2 regions of the Solibacillus sp. FSL W7-1324 genome follow, and region 2 is predicted to be linked to the other one. Evidence: riboswitches for the same ligand, from Rfam matches in the RefSeq annotation. Region 2 holds a riboswitch; the other holds the start of a gene.
What was found. A riboswitch is a leader RNA that binds a small molecule or an ion and turns the genes downstream of it on or off. The one in region 2 is predicted to bind glycine.

Region 1: another riboswitch for glycine. It lies ahead of MKY71_RS07790 (amino acid permease); the one in region 2 lies ahead of gcvT (glycine cleavage system aminomethyltransferase GcvT).

Annotation. Positions count from the first base shown of each region.
Region 1 covers NZ_JBBOYH010000001.1:1,616,487-1,620,707, forward strand. Annotated here, with positions in the region: gene aspA (aspartate ammonia-lyase) at 1-71, opposite strand, end outside; gene MKY71_RS07785 (dehydrogenase) at 285-827, shown strand; glycine riboswitch at 1,147-1,226, shown strand; gene MKY71_RS07790 (amino acid permease) at 1,476-2,813, shown strand; gene MKY71_RS07795 (MFS transporter) at 3,272-4,221, opposite strand, start outside.
Region 2 covers NZ_JBBOYH010000001.1:2,228,642-2,232,862, forward strand. Annotated here, with positions in the region: gene gcvPA (aminomethyl-transferring glycine dehydrogenase subunit GcvPA) at 1-524, opposite strand, end outside; gene gcvT (glycine cleavage system aminomethyltransferase GcvT) at 649-1,758, opposite strand; glycine riboswitch at 1,921-2,029, opposite strand; glycine riboswitch at 2,033-2,125, opposite strand; gene MKY71_RS11020 (shikimate kinase) at 2,252-2,764, opposite strand; gene comGF (competence type IV pilus minor pilin ComGF) at 3,069-3,524, opposite strand; gene MKY71_RS11030 (type II secretion system protein) at 3,521-3,814, opposite strand; gene MKY71_RS11035 (prepilin-type N-terminal cleavage/methylation domain-containing protein) at 3,786-4,221, opposite strand, start outside.

The DNA.
Region 1 (4,221 bases), 610 kb from region 2:
TGAACGCCGTAATAAACGTCCTTTGGAATTTCTAATGTGCCTAAAAAGTCTTTTTCAATACGTGTACTCATTTGTACAAACCCTCCAAGAGAATGGTGTAATAGTTGGATAAACAACTACATTATACGCCATATTATAATAAAAGCTTACTTGCTGAATTATTAGTTTATTTAACGTTCTCACGTAAGTTTAAATTAACCAATATTAACAAATATAATGAGGGAAATTTCGAAACTTTTTTACTTTTTATACGACTAATTAGGAAAGGGATGAGGTGAATGTCAATGAAGAGATGGTTAAGTTATATGCTGGTCATTGGAATGATCTTAGTTCTAGCGGCATGTAATACAAAAGAAAATGAAAATGAAACATCATCCGATCCAACCGAACCTGTACAGAAAGAAAATGATGAAAATAAAGTAGATTATGAATTACTGTTTCATTTAGATACGATACCTCCTGAGGTAGGTACGAGTATTTCAATTGTCCAGGATGAAAAGCTGTATACGACTTGGGCCGATATTTTTGGCTTTGAATCCGTTCCACCTGTCGATTTTGAATCAGAGGAAGTACTGTTTGTCACAGGGTATTCGGATGGTTGTGGAAGAGAAATTGAAAAAATCGAAAAAGATGGGGATACTTTAGTCATTACGTTAAACTATCCGGAAGATCTTCGCAGTGAGGAAGACATCGCCTGCACAGAAATAGCTTTGGACAATACGTATGTTGTCAAAATGAAAAAAACCGACACAACAAAGGGTAAGCTGATCGATATCAATCGAACAATCTATGAAGAGGATAAAACGGTTCAGGAAAAATTGAAGTAAACAAATACAGTAATACGAGGGCTACCAATTCCTCTATATAATATTACACTGAAAATATTGAATTTTCGGTGTAATATTTTTTTCGTCATGATTTTTCTGCAAGAAGAAAACATTATGTTGGGAATAAGGTTAAATTGCTATTTAGATAATAACCGGCTCCGAACTTCCATTGTAAGACGGGCAAAAAATTGGTAGTATGAATTATCGTACAATAATAGTATTGAACGCGAACTATAGGGAATTGGAAGATGCCAAGGACCTATAGGCAACTAATTGCATACATATCAAGCGTTGATCGTCGTGGATAAAACTACTGGCGGGAGCAGTTTCTGGAGAGAGCGCGATAATCCGCGTCGCCGAAGGGTTCACAATCTCAGGCAAAAGGACAGAAGAGTAATGAGAGACGCTTTTCTTTAATAGTGGATGTAAATTCATTGTTTATAGAAAGGTACTCGATAGATGTCACAGATTTTTGAAATCTGGACGCGATTTTACAGAGGTGAAATCGATTATTCTTAGACACAGGGACTGGCATAATATCAGTCCCTGTTTTAATTCCAGAAAAATTTACTTGATGGACCGCGATGATGTACTTATTATTTTGCGCTGTGTAAACAGACAAAATACTTATCCTTTGGAGGAATCGTTTTGGAACAACAAGAATTAAAGCGCGATCTGAAAAATCGCCACGTTCAGTTAATCGCGATTGGAGGAACAATCGGAACGGGGTTGTTTTTAGGGTCAGGTAAAGCGATCTCACTTGCAGGACCTTCTATTATCTTTGCATACTTAATCGTTGGAACCGCACTATTTTTCGTCATGCGTGCACTTGGCGAATTGCTTTTATCAAAAGGCGGCTATGCTTCATTTACCGAGTTCGCCACTGAATACTTAGGGGATTGGGCAGGTTATATTACCGGCTGGACTTACTGGTTCTGCTGGATTATGACGGCAATGGCGGACATTATCGCTGTCGGCATGTACACGCAGTACTGGTTCGATATCCCGCAATGGGTACCGGCTATTGCATGTTTAGTCGTGTTACTTATTTTGAACTTATTGACAGTCAAACTGTTCGGAGAGCTGGAATTTTGGTTTGCGTTGATTAAAATTATCACAATTGTGGCGTTGATCGCGATAGGTATTGTGTTATTGATCATTGGCTTTGAAACAGATACAGGCAAAGTGGCTGTATCGAATTTATGGGAGCATGGCGGATTATTCCCGAATGGGGCATTTGGATTTTTAATGGCGTTCCAAATGGTAGTCTTTGCATTCGTTGGGGTTGAATTAGTAGGGGTAGCGGCTGCTGAAACGGCAAACCCGCCGAAGAACATCCCATCTGCCATCAATAAAATTCCCGTTCGAATACTGCTGTTTTATGTAGGGGCATTATTCGTCATTTTAACAATCAATCCGTGGGATACATTAAGCGCAGCAAGCTCGCCGTTCGTTCAGGTTTTCGCATTGGTAGGGATCCCGATTGCTGCAGGGTTAATTAACTTTGTTGTACTGACATCAGCTGCTTCTGCAGGGAATAGCGGGATGTTCTCAACGAGCCGAATGCTGTTCAGTTTAAGTAATAATAAACAAGCACCGAAAGCTTACGGTAAATTAAACAAAAATGCGGTGCCGCAAAATGGTCTGTTATTTTCTGCAGTTGTCGTTTCAATCGGTGCACTGCTAAGCTATATGATGCCGGACGATGCATTCAGTATCGTGACAACAATTAGTGCGATTTGTTTTATTTGGGTTTGGAGCATTATTCTGATTTCGCATATTATTTACAAAAAGCGTCATCCGGATTTACATAAAACTTCAATTTTCAAAGCACCTTTAACACCATTCATCAACTATTTAATATTGGCATTCTTTTTGTTTTTATTAATAATTATGGGCATTTCCGAGTCTACAAGAACTTCACTGCTCTTAACACCGTTATGGTTTATCGCGCTATTTGTTCTTTATAAGATTCGTAAGAAATAAAGAGTCGAAAAAAGCATTTTTCTTTTAGAAAGATGCTTTTTTTCATTGTGAAATTGATTTCCATTCCGGGGGGGGCGAATTTTATTAGAACAATAGAGTGGTTTATTAGAAGAAATTTAAGTGATATTAGAAGAACCGGGCTGGTCATTAGAAAATCCTTAAATTTGAGGTCTAGGACAGTCTTTTTAGCGGGTAAAATGGGCGAGAAGAAGCCGTGTCTGAATTTTATTAGAACATTTGTGCGGTTTGTTAGATAATCGAGACAGGATATTAGAAGAAGTACATACTTTATTTGAACATCCTGGACACATATTAGAACAAACCGCACTTATATTAGAAAATCGGCAATATATTAGAACAAATAAAATTATATTGGAACTTCTGTGGATATATTAGAAAATCCGGCCCCTCTCCCCGCTGCACAAAAGTTCAACCCGGCGCAATAGTTCCATAAGTAATCAAGTGAGCTCCTCCTTTGTCAATAAAGTTTTGTTATTCAACAGATGGAAATAGACGATACATGCAATGACAACGCCAATCAAAGCGAAGATGCTTGTTGTCAGCTGAATTGTGTAGATTTCCGCCAAAAACCCGATGATCAAGGTTAAAGAGATTTGCATCAAGCTTTCAATCAATCCTAATGAACTGCCGAACCGTCCCATTATTTCAGTCGGGATTGTTTGCTGGTAAAATGTCGCGTAGCCTGCATTGCTGAACGCCATGAACAGTCCGAGTAGAATAAATGCAGCGACCGCAATCATTAGATTCGACGAAAAGTAAAATATAAAGTAGGAAAGTAATGTACATGTAAACCCGACGCCGATGTACGAGACGAGCGACAGTTTTTTCACGAATCGGGCAGCCAAATAGCCACCGACAATGGCACCGATTCCTGTTATTCCTACAATGATGCCGTATACAGAATCCGTCACTTTATGAAAGTCTTTTAAAAACGACATTTCCTGTGAATCGAGGGAAAAACAAATCATCAGTGCTGTTGAATACAAAACGAAAAATTTAAGCAGCGATTTTCGTTGCGAGATAAACGCCCATACCATTATAAAATCATTTCGGATAACAGAAAGTGTGAGTACAGTTGACTGGGTGGACGACTTGATCTCCTGATTTGGCAGTAGATACATCATAAATGCGCTAAACAACAGCATAAACCCATTCACCCACATCGCCGTCGCAGTACTGCTCATGGCGATAATGGCACCACTTAGCGCAGGGCCGATCATAAAGCTCCCTGAACCGAGCATGCTGTTGATCGCGTTAAAACGCAGGCGATCATTTGGTAAAACAAGTTTTGTAATCATAAATGTGCTGCTCGGATTTGCAAAACAGACGGCGATATTGGCCAAAAAGATCAAACAGTAAATAAGCCAAATTTCCGAAAGCAGCGGCA
Region 2 (4,221 bases):
TACATTTTTACAACATCTTGATATTCCGGATGAACAGCTCCTGAAACAAGTAATTTACCGCGACGTGTATGTCCTGCAGCAAGCATACCTGCTTCTGCCAATGCCGTACCGCCATCATACATAGAAGAGTTTGCAATATCCATGCCTGTCAGTTCTGCGATCATCGTCTGGAACTCAAAAATTGCTTGAAGTTCACCTTGAGAAATTTCCGGCTGGTATGGTGTGTATGCTGTATAGAACTCCGAACGTGAAATCACGTGATCAACAATTACCGGTTTATAGTGATTGTAGACACCTGCACCTAAAAACGAAACATTGCTCGCTGTATCTTTATTTTTTGCTGCAAGTTGTGCAAGTTCCTTCATTAAAGCGGCTTCTGACTTCGCAGGCTTAATATTGTAGCTTCCTTGGAAGCGAACTTTCTCAGGAATATCCTCGAAAAGCTCATCAATTGTCGCAACCCCGATACGGTCTAACATTTCTTGTTTATCTTGTTCCGTCATTGGTAAATAACGATGTTTCATTGTTAACCCTCTTTTCAAAAGTTTTATCCCGCAATCACGGGTAGTTATTTATCTTCCTCGAAATGCAGGAGATTGGTTCAACTATCAATCAAGGGGGAGAATCCCCGCGGATTGAAGTTCTCCTTTATTTTGCACGCTTGTAAAATGGCGTTTCTACCACCACAGCTTTTGCTCTATTTTTTCGTACTTCGATTTCTAGTTCAGTTCCAACTTCTGTGAATTTTGCGTCAATTAAAGCTAAACCGATATTGCGCTTTGTCATTGGTGACTGAGTTCCTGTAGTTACAAAGCCGATCTCTTCGCCATCCTTAAATACTTTATAGCCGTGACGAGGAATACCTTTATCAATCATTTCGATACCTACAGATTTACGTGTCAGGCCATTTTCTTTTTGGTCAATTAATGCTTGCTGACCAATAAATTGCGGATCTTTCGCCAATTTTACTGCAAAGCCAATGCCCGCTTCCAGTGGTGAAATGTCTTTTGAAATTTCTTGGCCATATAATGGCAGGCAAGCTTCAAAACGAAGTGTATCACGTGCCCCTAAACCGGCAGCTACTACCCCTTTGTCTTTTCCTGCTTCCAAAATTTTGTTCCAAAGATCAACAATCGCTGCTGGTGCACCGTAGATTTCGAATCCGTCTTCCCCTGTATAACCAGAGCGGGACACAAGAACCGAATGACCTGCTACATCCACATTATCCTGGAATTTAAAATATTTGATTCCCGATAAGTCTGTTGCTGTTAATGTTTGGAGCACTTCTTGAGATAATGGTCCTTGCAGGGCGATTTGAGCATAGTCATTTGACAGATTTGTCACTTTGACATTCTCTTCAACATGCTGCTGTAACCATTCGAAGTCCTTTTCAATATTTGCTGCATTTACACAAAGAAGATAACGGTTCTCTTCCAAACGGTATGTCAGTAAATCGTCCACAACACCGCCATCTTCGTAGCAAAGGGCACTATATTGGGCACCGCCAACTGCAATCTTGGAAATATCGTTAGATAGCATCTTTTGTAAATAAGCAAGTGCATCCGGACCTTCTACGATAATTTCTCCCATATGGGATACATCAAAAAGCCCTGCACGGTTACGTACCGCATCATGCTCCTCTTTAATTGAAGAAAATTGTACCGGTAATTCCCAGCCGCCAAAATCAACTGTTTTCCCACCATACTTTGCGTATTCGTCAAAAAGTGGTGTGCGCTTTAGCATTACTTCATTTGTCATGTTCATTTCCTCCTTTAGTTATGTAGGTTCGTTTTATCTTGCAAAGGGGAAGCAACATTACACGATTGAAATGTAAATCTATCTTTTTATTAGAATCATCAGAATATTTCAGAGCTGATTTCTCCATAAAAAAAAGACAGACGAATCCCCTTTACCGAGATTCTCTGTCCTTGCACCTGAAAGTTACACCTGAATTTGATCCACTATCACAATACAGGCTTTCCCCTTTGGTGGCTGTTTGCAACATTTGCTATTACAGCACTCTCCAGAGTTGCGTCCAATACGAGTCTTTTTGCCTGAGAGATTCATAGCATCGCTATTTGCTCCTTCGGCGACGTGACATCACGTTCTCTCCCCGTACCATCATCCGCGTTAGATTATTTACTTCATGTTATTGCTCTTCTTAGCAATATCCTAACATTGAATATAATGCAAACGCAATCTTTTTTTAATTTTATTCAAAACACGAACATTAAAAATCAATATTGATATATCATTCGCCTTTAAGACGTTTTACTTGAAAGCCGATGTACTCAACAATCTGTCTTAATGTTCTCCCGGCTGTCAGTACTTGTATATGACCAGCTAGTCGATAACTCTTTCTTCGTTGGTGATACAGGTTTTCCAATTCTTGCTCCGTTGTCGATTGAACAATGGGACGGTTCTTATCATTCCGAATACGCTTATAAATATCTTCAAATTTTGCATCCAGAAAAAATACAAGCCCTGTTTGGCGCATAATTCTCCTGTTTTCTTCATTCACGGCTACCCCACCGCCTGTAGCGATAATGCATGCTTCATCACGGAAATTCTTTAAAAATTCCGTCTCGATTTTTCGGAAGTGTGCTTCGCCGTATTTCTCGAAAATTTCTGGGATCGTCATACCCTGCTGTCTTACAATTTCATGATCCATATCGTAATACGGCATTTTCAAGAAAAAACTTAAACGTCTGCCTATCGCACTTTTTCCGCACCCCATAAATCCAACTAAATAAATTTTACGCATGCTGTTCACCTTCTTCTAATTACGGACTACTTAATTCATTACACCTTCACCTTTATCGTTCTCATTTTGCGTTGTTCATCCAATTGTTTTTGTCAATCATATCGCATAATGTGACATTTTTTCGACTTTGCAAAAAGAAGTCGAACTTTAAGGTAAATTTAGTATATTTATCGTAGCACGAACGTAAATAGATTCCAATGAATTATATACTTTTATTTGCGCAAAATATGCATTTGTATAGAAAACGGCAGCTCCGGAAACGATGAATAATAAAAATACTGCCAAGAGAAATAGTGTACCTTTGTCATTTTGGAGGTAATGGTAATACGAGGTCCCTTTCTCGTTTTGTTCCATCTTTCATCACTACCTTCATGTTCAATTCATTTCCGATAATCGCAAGCTCCCAGTTCTCAACAAAAGGCAGCATAATTTCATTTCCTCCTTTATTCGACCTTTTACGTAAATGCTCTGCAGATTTATCGAAGACAAATAACCGTTCCTCGGGATCATTTAATATTTCAAGTTGCAGCATACTCGAACTGAGCACTTTACCGGATGCGGAATTCATATTGTATTGATGAAGATCATATACGAACAATTCCCAGTTCACTTCATCTTTCATCATTTCAATCTGTCGAAGATCCCGAACCCATAAAAGAATTAGCAGGGTAATCGAACTAAAAAGTACAAACACGGTTAACTGAAATAAGCTCTCCAGTAATGTAAAACCCCGCTCATTTAATATTCGCCTCTCCCTCATACACACAGTTCCTCATTCTTATTATTAAGATCATAATGCACACATACTTGGCGCCCGTCATAATGCCATTGAAACTGTACATCGTCAATTTGCTGCATCCCGGATGTTTGTCCATACCGTTTATATTTCATCGCTCCTATAAAAGCTGCTTCCGCTGCATGTGTTTGAACTTTTTGAATGGCAATTTGCTGTTTCATATTAAATGTGAGCGGAATGATTGTCAACGAAAGGAAAAATAAAATGACGACCGCTAACAGTGTTTCAACAAGTGTTAGTCCTTCCTGGCTCATGAAAAACCTCCTTTTCAAAAATTCTCGCTTTCCCGATATTGACGGAGTACTGATAGCTTGTATCCTCAAAGTGATACGTAAGACGACCAAACGCCTGGACGTTCCCCTGGGTATTGAATATGAGCCGGTTATAAGGTGTAGATAAAAACATATCGATAGGCCGCGCTATTTTCTGATCATAAACAATGTCAGCAGTATTGCGCTCCTTTATTCGAATCCACTGACAGTTAAGAATTTCAAAACTATGAGGTGTTCCTTTCTCAATGGATAATAATTGTGTCATGCGAATTAACATCTCATTTTGGTCCATCACCTGCTTTTCTGTGTAGACCATCAACGGTTTTTGTGAAAAATAGAGAATCATTGAACTGATTACTAAAAAAATAAAGAGAACAATAAGCATTTCC